Regions from separate parts of the Cupriavidus sp. 09_S30 genome, predicted to be linked through region 1. Evidence: riboswitches for the same ligand, from Rfam matches in the RefSeq annotation. Region 1 holds a riboswitch; the other holds the start of a gene.
The links. A riboswitch is a leader RNA that binds a small molecule or an ion and turns the genes downstream of it on or off. The one in region 1 is predicted to bind manganese.

Region 1 (7,013 bases):
AATAAACGGCTGATGGGTGGGCTTTGTTCCATCAACCAGCCCCAGAGTTCGAGTCACGCCTTCATGAGATGTCGGCGGATGATGATGTATCTCGAAAGATCCTTCCGCAACTCTTGTTCCCCCGACGTGACGCCGTTCAACGCAGACATCGGCACAGTTCAAAGCGGTAGTCGAAACAGTCAACGGAGCGTTTGCCAGGCTCCAAATGCGACCAGAAACCAGATGCATAGAATCAGCCCAACTCCCCAATAGCTCCTCGGTTTCTTCCCTTGCGCTTCCAGCCATGCCTCGGCTTGGATACGACATGTCACCAGCACCTCGTCAGGAATCAAGCGAACGGCCAGCCAGATCAGTCCGGGCAAGAGAAGCACGTCATCGACATACCCGAGAATGGGTATGAAATCTGGCACAAGATCAATCGGGCTCAGTGCATAGGCAACCACGATCATGCACAGCAGCTTCGACAGCATTGGGGTGCCAGGATTTCGGTAGGCAAACCAGAGGGTCACACCGTCGCGCTTGATCTGTCGCGCCCAGCCACGCAGCTTTTCGGATAGCGTCATAAAGGTGATCGATTCTGCTACGCATTGTCTGATCTGGGCTCCCGCCGCGGCGCGACATGAGCCATTCAAACGACATTGGAATCAGCAGAAGGGGACCATGGCCCCCGAATACCTCAGCGTGACATGTGCCGTGCCGCAAACCGCCTCGGCACCTCAGCGCAACAAATGACTGTTGTGCACGTGAATGCGGCTACGTGCCGACGCGTGCAGAATGGCAGAAGCTGGCCGGTAAGCGACCGCTCGCCGGCCGGCGGCTATACCTCCGTCTGTTCCACACCGATGCACGGCGATTTGACTGCCATCGCTCAGGCGGCGGCACGCGTCGGATTCACTTCGACTGTCACATGTGACAGCCCTTTAAAGCGTTTGAGCGCCGCGTGATAGAAGCTCGGGCTGCGTTGTGCTTCACTGGTGACGACCGACACCACTGCACTCATGTGCCCGGGACCGACGCGCCACACATGAAGGTCAAGCACGGCGTCACCGTTGTCCTCGATGAGATGCCGAACGTTCTCGACCATGCGTTTGTCCAGATTCATGTCGAGCAGAATGCCCCCCGTATCGCGCATCAATCCCCACGACCAGTTCGCAATCACAAGTGCCCCGATCACGCCGGCGAGCGGGTCCATCCAGACCCAGCCGAACGCGCGGGCCAGCAGGAGGCCGATGATTGCGAGCACGGAAACCGCTGCGTCTGCGATGACGTGAATGTAGGCCGAGCGGATGTTGTGGTCGTGGTTCGCTGCAGCGTGTACGTCGCCGTGATCGTGCGCGTGCTCTTCGAACTCAACTTGATGCTCGCCATCGGGCAGGCAGACCGTTGCTCTGAATGCATGCGGCTCTGGAATGACGTCTTTCGACTCCAGATAGCCCCCACGGTCGGCAAACGCGAAGGTCTGGTGGGTACCGTCGTGGCGAACCGTCGTGATTGAAACTGCATCTGCTGTCAGCTTCGAAGAAGCCGTTTCAGGCGTAATGCGGAAGACGGGCGGCACGCCATCCTCGAAGATCGACACGGCGAAAACGCCCGCGCTACCGACGATGCGATGCGCCTCTTCCTCATGAGCGTGTTCGCCTTCATCTCCGTGCCCGTGACTATGCCCATGCCCATGCCCATGTCCATGACCGTGGCCGTGGCCGTGGCCGTGGTGGTTGCCGCTCAGCAACCAGACGCTAGCGAGATTGACCAGCAGACCTAGCACCGCGATAGGGATCGCCTGGCCGAAGTGGATGGGCACGGGCGAGAGAAAGCGCGAGACGGCCTCGTACCCGATCAGCAGCGCAATCATGGCGAGCACGATGGCGCTGGTAAAGCCCGCGAGGTCTCCCAGCTTGCCGGTGCCAAATACGAAGCGGGGATCTGTCGCGTGCTTGCGGGCGTAGGTGTACGCCAAAGCGGCGATCAGCATCGCACCGGCGTGGGTCGACATGTGCAGGCCATCCGCGACGAGCGCCAGCGAGCCAAAAAGACTGCCGCCGACAATCTCGGCCACCATCATAGCGCTGCACAGCGCAATCACCATCCAGGTCCTGCGCTCGTTGTCCTCGTGGGCAGCGCCCAGGAAGATATGGTCATGGCCCGCCCCGAAGGCGGCGTCCTCGAACTTGCTCATGCTTCTCTCACTTGAAGTAGCTGTGGACTACTTCGATTAACTGCTCTGTCCCGCTGCCATGCTCATCAGCCGGCTCAGCGTCGACCAGATGGGTGCGAATGTGGTCCTCAAGCACCACGGCGAGCAGGCCGTTCATGGCGCCGCGACAACTCGTAACCTGTTGCAGCACCTCCATGCAGCCGCGCTCGTCCTCCAGTGCTCTTTCAATCGCTTCAACCTGCCCCTTAATTCGGCGAATGCGGTTAAGCAGCTTCTGTTTTTCGCGAATCGTATGGCTCATGCCTGTTCTCCAGTTTGCGGACGGAGTGTAACATCAATAGGGTGGGGGGGTATACTAAAATAGGCTTGTGCGATCAGGCGGCCTACTTTTATAATCGCGGCACTCTTCGGGGAGTAGCCGCTCCGGGCGCGATGCCAGGAGGCGCACGTCAACATACTTGTCGGCTTGATGGCGACATGGCGTGTGCAGCGCAAGCCTGGCAAGACCGATGACGTGCATCCCTACCTGGCCGGGTCGCAGGGGTGCGTGTCATCGCGTGTTGACTGCGCGGCCCGGTAACAATCAACCCCCATGGAATCCTTCCTCGTATCGACCAGCGTGGTCGCCCTCGCCGAAATTGGCGACAAGACGCAGTTGCTCTCACTCGTTCTCGCGGCCCGTTATCGCAAGCCCATTCCGATCGTGCTCGGCGTCTTCGTGGCGACATTGGTAAATCACGGGTTCTCGGGCGCGCTGGGAGCGTGGCTCGCAAGCGTCATCAACCCCCATGTCATGAACTGGGCCGTTGTCGCCTCGTTCGCGCTGATGGCCATCTGGATTCTCATTCCTGACAAGCTTGACGATGCGGATGCCGTCACGAAGGGGCACATGGGTGTGTTCGGCACGACGGTGGTGACGTTCTTTCTCGCCGAAATGGGCGACAAGACGCAGGTCGTGACAGTCGCCCTGGCCGCCCGCTTTCACGAGTTTCTTGGCGTCGTCGCAGGAACGACACTGGGCATGATGCTCGCCAACGTCCCGGTCATTTACCTCGGTCACAAGTTTGCCGGCCGGCTGCCGACCAAGGCGGTACATGTGGTGGCGGCCATTATTTTTGTCGTCCTGGGAGGCTTTGCACTCAGAACGGCGCTGTATCCGGACGCTCATCCGATGTTCTAACCCGTCAGGTCACTTGCTCTGACCAGGAACGCAAAACGGCGGTGGGTGACCGCTTCCAAAGTGTGGATTCAACCGGTCTTTCGAATTGCTCATCACTAGCCAAGGTGGATGTCCGGATGTGGCCGAACCCGGCCTGACGTGTTCGGCTGCTCAGTTCGACCCCGAACAAGGTGCGCATGGACTATGGCTTCCGCTGACTTCCGCGACGACTACTTTTTCCTCAAGATGGGCTACCTTGAACGAAAATCGATGAAGAACTGGAAAATGGACATGAGCAGAGTGATACGTCCATTTTTTGCAAATTTTGATGGACAGGGGCGTTTCGCTAAGTTGTTGATTGTACGAGGATGTGAGTTGTCCATTTTTTGATGTCTTGCTCATACGACAGCCTTCGCCGCAAGTTGGGGCAAGAAAGCGGCGCTTCGGGTGTCCAGGCTAAGTTGAAATGTCCGGTTTCCAGCAAAGCTAAAATGTCCGCTTGGACTCCGTCAAATGCCGAAATCTAACGCGGAAGCGTACCCACACTAAATTGGATTGAATTCCAAGGGAGGGGAGATGGAAGGGACATTGGGTGGTCAGTGTCTTTGCGGAGGGGTTCAGTTTCGCCTTCACGGTACCCCGATCACGCTGTATGCCTGTCACTGCCTGGACTGCCAGCGTAGGACGGGTAGCGGATTCGCTTTATCCCTAGTGATGAGGACAGAAGATGTCCTCGTGACGAGCGGCGAGCCTCTGAGCTATTCGGCGCAGCTTCCTGACGGAAGGATAAAGACGGGCGTGATGTGCGGATCCTGTGGCACTAGACTGTGGGGAACGCCCGCACGCAACCCTCGGATTCGGATCGTCCAACCTGGCATTCTTGACGACACCTCGTGGATCGAACCAGTTGCCCACATCTGGATGCGTAGCGCCCAGAAATGGATTCTGCTCCCCACAGATGTCGCAACCTTTGATGAGGGCGCGAACTGGGAAAGCCTGGTCGCACTTTGGCGCGAGCGCGGGAGGGGGTGGCTATGCAACTAGAGGATCAGCGAGATACCGTACTCATAGCCGAGCGTCGAGGGATGCCGCGCGGGTAGTCGACCAAGACTAGTTCTGGGTGCCATTCAGTGGCCACGATTGACTCTGAAGCCGCTGCAGTGCTTCCAGCATGTCGTTTTGGTCCAGCGAGCGCTGTGCCTTCTTGCCGGGCGGACGGCCGCGCTTGCGTGGAACTCCATCGGTAGACGGCAAGGACTGTGACCGCCGGTTGTCGCGCTTCTCCTGCACGTATTGGGCCATCTGCAGCACGTGTCCCAGCCGCTTGTTATCCACGATCACACCCTGATCGACTTCCGACAGCTTGTCATAGATGGTGTAGGGCAGGGCAGTGCCATTCGCCCGAGGCTCGATCTTCCCGTCCGGGTAGTGGTAGACGTCGATATAGCGACCCGCAAGCTTGCGGTGCTCGGGAGTGTCTGCCAGCAAGTAGAGAATCTTGTCGTATTGGATCGTCAGGCTCTTCGACACGCAGCGCGGCTCGCGCCAGGTAAAGATCAAATCCATGCATTCATCGGCCCGCAACGGTCGATGCGCGTTGAAGCTGTTTCTCGGCTCTTTCCCGAAACGAGCGTTGTAGTCGCTGATGAATTCCGGCATGAAGGCATTAGCCGCCTCCATGGTGCTGATGTCGCGTAGTCGTAGTTCCTTGACCAGGCGGTCCTGGAGCGTCAGGTGGGTTCGCTCGACGCGCCCCTTGGCTTGGCTTGGCTTGGCTTGGCTGCTGTTGGCACAGATGCCCTCGATGTTCAACTCGAACAAGGCCCGCGCAAATTGGGTATGGCCGTCGCCACCGGTTGCATTCGGTTTGTTGTTGCGAAACACGCTGGCCTTATCGCTATAAAGGGCCACCGGCTTCCCATGGCGCTCCAGATAGGCCCGGGTCGCAGCGAAGTACATGAACGTGGCCTCTGAATGGGTAAAGCGCAGCTCCATAATCCGGCTGGTTGCATCGTCGACGTAGACCAGCAGCGTACAGGCTGGCGCCCGGTCTTCGAACCAGCGGTGATCGCAGCCATCGATCTGGATCAGTTCGCCATAGCAGGCACGGCGATTCCGCGGCTGATAGACCTTGGGCGGGCGCTGTTTGCGCGGGACCCACAGGCCAGCGGCCGTCATTCGCCGGCGGATCGTTTCCTTGGATAGCAAAAGCCCATGGCGCTCGCGCAGCTTCTCGGCGGCCAGCGTCGGCCCGAAGTCGGCATAGTGTTCCCGGATCAGACCCAGCGCGGCGGCTTCGCGATCAGCTGGCAACCGGTTGTTGGCTGGTCGGCCGCGCTTGCGGGACACGAGCCCAGATGGACCTTCTTGCCGGTAGCGTTCCAGCAACCGTCGGAACTGTCGATCCGTGATCTCCAACCGCTCGGCGGCCAAACCGGGCCGCAATTCACCATCTACGACCGCCTGGACGGTCTTGAGCCTGTCTAACTCGCGCATGCTGACTGTAATGAACTCGGGTCTAGCCATCGCCAGGCATCTCCATTGCATCTAACCGGGCAGGCTGGATACCATGGCTCGTCGCTCTGGCGGACATTTCTGCTTTGCTAGAACCGGACATTACAGCGTTGCTGCCACACTCCTTGTCCACCCCAGATTCAATTGTCGGGGCGCTGGCCAGATTCAAATGTCGGCACGGGCGTGCTTTTTGTGCGGAGTGTGGATCTTCTTTGGGGTGCCGTAGGGCGGTGGCGCTGGCCGGAGACGGCAGAGGCCAGCGCAGGGTGGGGCGGTGCATTCCCTGGCGCGCCAACCAGGGTCCGCTTGCCTCGTCGTTGCGGCCCTCGCGCAGCCGCCCGCGGACAGACCGCTGCCGGCCATCCCTGCCTTTCGATTGCGTTGAACCGAGTAGCCGGTGTTGGCCCCAAATCAGACAAGCACCTATCGGGGCTAAGGCCGTCCCTTGATTCTCGGGTGTGCGCGGTCCGTGCTCCGATCTGAGCTGCCGAACCATTTCTGATCCGCGCCTGGCAAAGCCTGCCTCATCGATCAAAGTATCGCTGCGACGTGGGCAATAAGTCCTGCTGCAGGGACAAATAGCAATTGAGCCAATAGGGTGCCTGCCAGCCGGCTTCCGACCAGGCATACCACGGCCTTCCTGAACTGCGACTGAGAGACCTTTCCCTCTACGACATCATCGGTCATAGCGGACATATACGGATCAATGAACAACGCCATCGCGATCGTCGCGCCTCCATTGATGATTGAGGACAATGTACTTGAAGTAACCCTCACGTCCGGATCAAGGTAACCTGCGTATAGCGACGCAAAGACCCCGACAGTCCACAGCGCAACGGCGATAATATTGAGGCAGATCACCGACGGTGCTATTCCGTGCCCTCGGTGCGCAGCAACGAGGTTCGCTTTTGCCGGCAGCGTGGCTGAGTCTTTGATATAGCTGAGTCCACCCTTGAAGAAACCATGGAGGATTAGCTTTGGGATTGATCGATGGACCTGAAAGTGGAGAACAGCCCTGCTAAAGACACGCTGGAAGGTCGGGATGAGGATGGCACCCAAGAGAGTCGCAAGTGCGGCGGCAATCAGCAGCCACCTAAAATCCATCACCAAATTCCCGGTAGCCTCCCCCATAAGGTTTGTCTCCACACGCTTGGCCAAAAATGGACCGAGGAACGAGTTGGAAGT
Region 2 (7,013 bases), on a different contig from region 1:
AAAGACCAAGTCATGACGACCACTCCCGCCAACCCGTCCGACGCCAGCGGCACCAGCGGCATCAACAGCACGCAGGCCGTGCGCGGCCGCGTGCTGCATTTCCAGCGCGACCCGCAGTTCCACGAGGACGCCTATCAGTACTGGGAGGACGGTCTGCTGATCATCCGCGCCGGCCGCATCGTGGCCGCGGGCGACTACGCCCGCCTGGCGGCCGAGATCCCCGCCGACGCGCAGGTGACCGACCACCGCGGCAAGCTGATCGTGCCGGGCTTCATCGACACCCACGTGCACTACCCGCAGACGGACATCATCGCCTCGCCGTCGCCGGGCCTGCTGCACTGGCTCGAAACCTACACCTTCCCCGAGGAGCGCCGCTTCGCCGATCCCGACTACGCGCGCGGCGTGGCGGGCTTCTTCGCCGACGAGCTGCTGCGCAACGGCACCACCAGCGCCGTGGTCTGGAGCACGGTGCACGCCGCCTCGGCCGACGCCTTGTTCGCCGAAAGCGCGAGCCGCAACCTGCGCATGGTCACCGGCAAGGTGCTGATGGACCGCAACTGCCCCGAGTTCCTGCGCGACACGGCCGAATCCGGCGCGCGCGAATCGGCCGAGCTGCTGTCGCGCTGGCACGGCAAGGGCCGGCTGTCGTATGCGATCACACCGCGCTTCGCGCCCACCTCCAGCGAGGCGCAGCTGGCCGCCTGCGCCGAACTGGCACGCGCCTACCCTGACGCCTTCATCCAGACCCACGTGGCGGAGAACCGCGACGAGGTCAAGTGGGCGGCCGAGCTGTTCCCCGATGCGCGCAGCTACCTGGACGTCTACGACCGCTACGGCCTGCTGCGCCCGGGCGCGCTGTACGGCCACGCCATCTACCTGGACCAGGACGACCGCCGGCGCCTGGCCGACAGCGGCGCGGCGGTGGCGCACTGCCCCACCTCCAACCTGTTCCTGGGCAGCGGCTTCTACGACTTCCACCAGTCCGACGCCAACCGGCTCAACGTCACCCTGGCCACCGACGTGGGCGGCGGCACCTCCTTCTCGATGCTGCGCACGATGAACGCCGCACACAAGGTGGCGCGCATGGGCGGCTACCACCTGACCGCGCTGCGCATGTTCTACCTCGCTACGCGCGCGGCTGCCGACGCGCTGGGCTGGTCCGACCGCGTGGGCAGCTTCGCCGCAGGCTGCGAGGCCGACTTCATCGTGCTCGACCCGCAGGCCACGCCGCTGATCGCGCGCCGCAGCGCCCGCTCCGAGACGCTGGAAGAGCAGCTCTTCGCCTTCGCCATGCTGGGCGACGATCGGGTGATCGACAGCGTCTATGTGATGGGCGAGCCGGCAGGGATGTCTCATTAGGCATTTCCGGCGCAGTCGGCCCCGCCGCAAAGCGGCGGCTGCCGTGCGCCGGCCACCTCGCTTGACCCTGGTCAACACCCCCATTCGGCGGGGCTTCTAAGCTGTCGCTTCCCGGCGCGCCTGCCGGCGCCGTGGGCAAATGCCCGCGGCGCAGCCTGATCGCGGCGCGTCCCTGACCTTGGAAGAATTCCGCATGACTGCCAAGCTGCAAGCCAGGGCCATGGAGCCCTACCCAGACACCGCCGCCGCGCCGGCACCAGGCGCGAGCCGGAAGCCGGCCCTGCCCGAGCCCATCGCCCCGGAGGCGCCACTGCCCGCGCGCAAGATCATCCGGAGCTGGCTGATCCCGCTGGGACCGCGCACCACGCCGCTGCCCGTGGCGCTGACCTTGCTCGATAGCGCGCTGTTCTTCGCCACGCTGGCCGGCATCGTGCTGATCCAGCACTGGGCCGCCAAGCTCGGACTCGGCATCGTCGCCGGCGTGCTGATCGCCCGCCTCTTCATCATCGGCCATGACGCCTGCCACCAGAGCCTGACGCCCCGGCGCGGGCTGAACAAGTGGCTGGGCCGGCTGACCTTCCTGCCGTCGCTGACGCCCTACAGCCTGTGGGAAGTGGGCCACAACGTGGTGCACCACGGCTACACCAACCTGAAGGGTTTCGACTTCGTCTGGGCGCCCTACTCGCTGGAAGAGTTCCGCGCGCTGCCGCGCTGGCGCCGCGTGTTGGAACGCATCTACCGCACCGGCTTCGGCCCGGGCCTGTACTACCTGATCGAGATCTGGTGGCTGAAGATGTTCTTCCCCAGCAAGCGCCAGATGCCCTCGCGCCGCGCCATCTTCAAGTGGGACTGTGTGCTGGTGGCGGCATTCGGCGCGGCGTGGATCGGTGCTCTGCTGTGGCTGGCCTCGGCAACCGGCCAGTCAGGCTGGATGCTGCTGATGATGGGGTTCGTCGTGCCCTTCCTGGTCTGGAACGTCACCGTCGGCTTCGTGCTCTACGTGCACCACACCCATGCCAGCGTGGCCTGGTACGAGACCAAGGCAATGTGGGCGCGCGCCCAGCCCTTCGTCTCGACCACCGTTCACCTGCGCTTCCGCTACGGCATCGGCGCGGCGCTGCACCACATCATGGAGCACACCGCCCACCACGTCGACATGAGCGTGCCGCTGTACCACCTGAAGCGCGCCCAGAGCGTGCTGGAACACGCGCTGCCCGGCCGCATCATCGTCGAGAACTTCTCCTGGCGCTGGTACTTCGACACCGCGCGCCGCTGCAAGCTGTACGATTTCAAGGCCCTGTGCTGGACCGACTTCCGCGGCCGCCAGACCAGCGAAAACGCGCCGGTGCCCGCCTGAGCACCCGGCCGCGCGCGGCCCTGTGCCGCGCGCGAACAACAGGCGGCAGTGGACTTGCCCGCGCTGCCGCCGCTATAATCCGGGCTTCCATTGGGGAGTAGCCGCTCCGCCGTCACCGTCCCGCGCAACGCGGGAGCCGGAACGCGGAGGCGTACGTCAACAGACTTGACCGCTTGCGGTTATGGCGTGCGCAGCTTCCGGACCCTGGCCCGCCTTCCGGCACGGCCCGCGTCCATGGCCTGGCGAGACCGATGACGTCGCTTTTCCGGACAGGGCCGGGGAAGGCGTGCGTCATTGGCATCTCGCAGATGCGTCCGGCCCGGTTACTTGAAGAAAAATGGAAGCCTTCCTCGTGTCCACGGGTATCGTCGCCCTCGCCGAAATGGGCGACAAGACACAGTTGCTGTCTCTCGTGCTGGCAGCGCGCTATCGCCGCCCCATTCCCATCATCCTCGGCATCCTGATCGCCACACTGGTCAACCACGGCTTTGCCGGCGCCCTGGGCGGCTGGATCACCCACATGGTGGGCCCTAGCCTGCTGCGCTGGATCCTTGGCCTGGGCTTCATTGCCATGGCGGCCTGGATGCTGATCCCCGACAAGCTGGACGACGTCGAGCAAGCCAAGCCGGTGCGCGGCGCGCTGGGCATCCTGGGCACTACCATCATCGCCTTCTTCTTCGCCGAGATGGGCGACAAGACCCAGATCGCCACCGTGGCGCTGGGCGCGCGGTTCAGCGACACGATCGTGGCCGTGGTTGCGGGCACCACCTTCGGCATGATGCTGGCCAACGTGCCGGCAGTGCTGCTGGGCGGCCGCTTCGCCGACAAGATGCCGATCGGCCTGGTGCACAAGATCGCCGCCGGCATCTTCGTGGTGCTGGGCGTGCTGGCACTGCTCAACGTCGGCGCCTCGGCGGCCTGACTTGCTTCCGCAGGCACGGAAACGCGTACTTACAACTTGTTGTCGCTACTTCGGCACCTTCACCCGTTATGTGGAGCAGCACCGGCGCAGCAGCGTCATTCGCCACGCTGCCCGGGCATAACGACCCTTGATGAGGAGAAGGACTGATGCCGAACAAGACAAGCGGCCTGCGCCGGGCCGCACAGGCCGCGGCGATCGCGCTGGCGGCGGCCGCAATATTGAGCGGCTGCGTGACTGAACGTACGGTGGTTGTCCACGAGCCGGCGCCGCCCCCGCACCAGGCAGTGCGCGTCATGCCCCCGATCGTGCACGAGGACCGCGGCGCTTCGCCCGGCTACGGCTGGAACTGGGTCCCCGGCCACTGGAAGTGGGCCGGCAACGACTGGCTCTGGGTGCACGGCAAGTGGGTGCAGCAGGCCGTGCCGCCCATGCCGCCCGTGATCGTCGAGCAGGTCACGATCCAGCCCGCACCGCGCGCCTATTGGGTGCCGGGCCACTGGGTCTGGCGCTACGAGGCCGGCGGCGGCTGGGGCTGGGTCCAGGGCCACTGGCACGGCTGAGCGGGCGGACCGCCCCGCTAGCGCGGACCAAAAAAACGGGGCGAAACGCCCCGTTCAAACCCTCTCCGGCCCATGCTGCCGGCTGCCCTCACGGGCGGCCGGCGGGCCATCGATCACCGAACTGTCAATTCCATCATCGGCATCTGGCAGGCGACCGGCCTGCTGGCCGCCCGCTCAGTTGGTCGCTCAGTTGGCCGTCTTGGCGCCGCCCTCGAACCACTGCCCCAGCAGCGCGCGCTCGTCATCCGTGATCTGCGTGACATTGCCCAGCGGCATCGTCTTCTGCTGCACCGCCTGCTGATAGATCAGCTGGGCGTGCGCCTTGATCTCGTCCGCCGAGTCGAACATGATGCCCTTGGCCGCGGTCGGCATCATCTTCGGCTGGGCAGCGTGGCACTGCACGCAGCGGGCGTTGATGATCTCCTGCACCTTGGCAAAGCTGACCTGGTTGGCCGCCTCGTTGGCGGCCACCGCAGGCCGCGGCTGCGGGGCGATCATCACCGCCACGCCGGCCAGCAGGGCGACGCCCACCGCCGGCCAGGCGATATTGATCTTGCCCTTGTGCTTCAGGATGAAGAACTGGCGGATAAAGACACCGGCCGCCATGATCATCACCAGCGCCAGCCAGTTGTACTTGTAGCTGTAGGTCATGCTGTAGTGGTTGGACAGCATGGCGAACAGCACCGGCAGCGTGAAATAGGTGTTATGCACGCTGCGCTGCTTGCCGCGCTTGCCGTGGATCGGATCCGCCGGCTGGCCCGCCTTCAGCGCCGCCACCACCTTGCGCTGTCCCGGGATGATCCACACCAGCACGTTGGCGCTCATGATGGTCGCAATCATGGCGCCGGTCAGCAGGAACGCCGCGCGGCCCGAGAACACGTGGCAGGCCACGAAGGCCGCCGCCACCACGTACAGCGCCACCAGCACGCCTACCGTGGCGTCGCTCTTGCTGAAGATGCGGCAGATGCAGTCATAGACGATCCAGCCGATCAGCAGGTAGGAGACCGCGAAGCCCACCGCGGCGCCCGGCGACATGTCGAACACATTCTTGTCGATCAGGAAGGTGCTGGCATTGAACAGGTAGAGCACCACCAGCAGCGCGAAGCCGGACATCCAGGTGGAATACGATTCCCAGTAGAACCAGTGCAGGTTCTCCGGCAGTTGCTTGGGCGCGAGCAGGTACTTCTGTGGGTTGTAGAAGCCGCCGCCGTGCACGGCCCACAGCTCGCCATCGACGCCCTTCTCCTTCAGGTCGGGGGCGGTCGGCTTGGTCAGGCTGTTGTCCAGCCAGACGAAGTAGAAAGAAGAACCGATCCAGGCGATGGCGGTGATCACATGCAGCCAGCGCAGCAGCAGATTGGCCCAGTCGAGAATATAGCCTTCCATGACTTGTCTCCTGTTTCCCGTACTGGCGGATCAGCTGCCGCGGTAGGTCGAGTACGACCACGGCGAGACAAGCAGCGGCACGTGGTAGTGCGCGCCTGCATCCGCAATGCCGAAGCGCAGCGGCACCACGTCGAGGAAGGGCGGCTGCGGCAGGTTCACGCCGCGCGCACGGAAGTAGTCTCCCGCGTGGAATTCGAGTTCGTACACGCCGGGCGCGAACGCCTCGCCTTCCAGCAGGGGCTGGTCGCAGCGGCCGTCATGGTTGGTGACGACGGTCTTCAGCGTCTCGCGGCGATTGTCGACAATTTTATAGAGTGTGATCGACATGCCTTGTCCGGGGGTACCGGCTGCCGTGTCGAGCACGTGGGTGGTCAAGCGTCCCATCCTGTCTTCCTTAGGGGTTTGGGTTGTGAGGGGCGCCGCTGCCTTCACTAGCACCGTCCGTGGGAGGACGATGCCCGCTCGGTACGTGTTTCCAACGCATCCCGGCGCTGAACCGATGCACGGCGACAATGCGCCGGACCGGTTCGGTTGACAAATCAGGGATAACCCGCGGATTCCAGGGATTACCCTTGCCTGTCGAAAACATGATCTCGTTTTGTTGACAATATTGGAGCCATAACCAAATAATTGTCAACAATTTTCGGGCCGTCGCCTTGCCTTGCTACCCCAGCGGCCACGCCCTCCCTCCTCGATAGCTGGTGCCACGATGTCCAAGAATCTCAAGCTGATTGCCGCCGCCGAAGACGCCACCTCCCTGGCCGAATCGCGGCCTGCGCGCAAGGGCTCCGTCGAAGAGCGCATGTACCACGAAATCTACGACGCGATCATGGAGCACCGGCTGCCGCCGCGCACCAAGCTGACCGAGCACTCGCTTTGCGAAATCTATGCCACCGCGCGCCACACCGTGCGCAAGGTGCTGTCCCGCCTCGCCGCCGACGGCATGGTCGACCTTGAGCCGAACCGCGGCGCCTTCATCGCCAGCCCGTCGACCGACGAGGCACACGATATGTTCGAGCTGCGCCAGATGATGGAGCGCGCCGTGCTGGAAAAGGTGGCCGGCATGCGCGACGCACGTGCCGCGGTGGCGCCGCTGCGCAAGATGGTGGCGGCGGAACGCCAGGCCTTCCTGAGCCATGACCGCCCCACCTGGATCCGGCTGTCGGCGGAGTTCCACACGGCGCTGGCCGAGCTGTCGGGCAATGCGCTCTTGGTCAACATGATGCGGCGCCTGGTGTCGCGCACCACGCTGATGATCGCCAGCGTCGAAGCGCCCGGCAACAACGCCTGCTCCTTCGACGAGCACGAGGAAATCCTCGATGCCCTGGAACAGGGCGACGCCGCCCTCGCCCAGGCCCGCATGGCGCATCACCTCGGCGCCTGCGCCGACCGCGTACAGCCCGACGAGCCGGGCAATTTCGATCTTCGC

Region 2: another riboswitch for manganese. It lies ahead of AC1Z3O_RS13020 (TMEM165/GDT1 family protein); the one in region 1 lies ahead of AC1Z3O_RS26585 (TMEM165/GDT1 family protein).

What each region holds. Positions count from the first base shown of each region.
Region 1 covers NZ_JBXOWI010000002.1:1,448,425-1,455,437, reverse strand. Annotated here, with positions in the region: gene AC1Z3O_RS26600 (YkvA family protein) at 180-563, opposite strand; gene dmeF (CDF family Co(II)/Ni(II) efflux transporter DmeF) at 869-2,176, opposite strand; gene AC1Z3O_RS26590 (metal/formaldehyde-sensitive transcriptional repressor) at 2,184-2,456, opposite strand; yybP-ykoY riboswitch at 2,538-2,733, shown strand; gene AC1Z3O_RS26585 (TMEM165/GDT1 family protein) at 2,748-3,335, shown strand; gene AC1Z3O_RS26580 (GFA family protein) at 3,891-4,358, shown strand; gene AC1Z3O_RS26575 (ISNCY family transposase) at 4,425-5,840, opposite strand; gene AC1Z3O_RS26570 (lipid II flippase Amj family protein) at 6,360-7,013, opposite strand, start outside.
Region 2 covers NZ_JBXOWI010000001.1:2,748,535-2,755,547, forward strand. Annotated here, with positions in the region: gene guaD (guanine deaminase) at 13-1,359, shown strand; gene AC1Z3O_RS13015 (fatty acid desaturase) at 1,553-2,716, shown strand; yybP-ykoY riboswitch at 2,789-3,000, shown strand; gene AC1Z3O_RS13020 (TMEM165/GDT1 family protein) at 3,054-3,638, shown strand; gene AC1Z3O_RS13025 (hypothetical protein) at 3,785-4,198, shown strand; gene AC1Z3O_RS13030 (urate hydroxylase PuuD) at 4,385-5,584, opposite strand; gene uraH (hydroxyisourate hydrolase) at 5,615-5,968, opposite strand; gene AC1Z3O_RS13040 (GntR family transcriptional regulator) at 6,294-7,013, shown strand, end outside.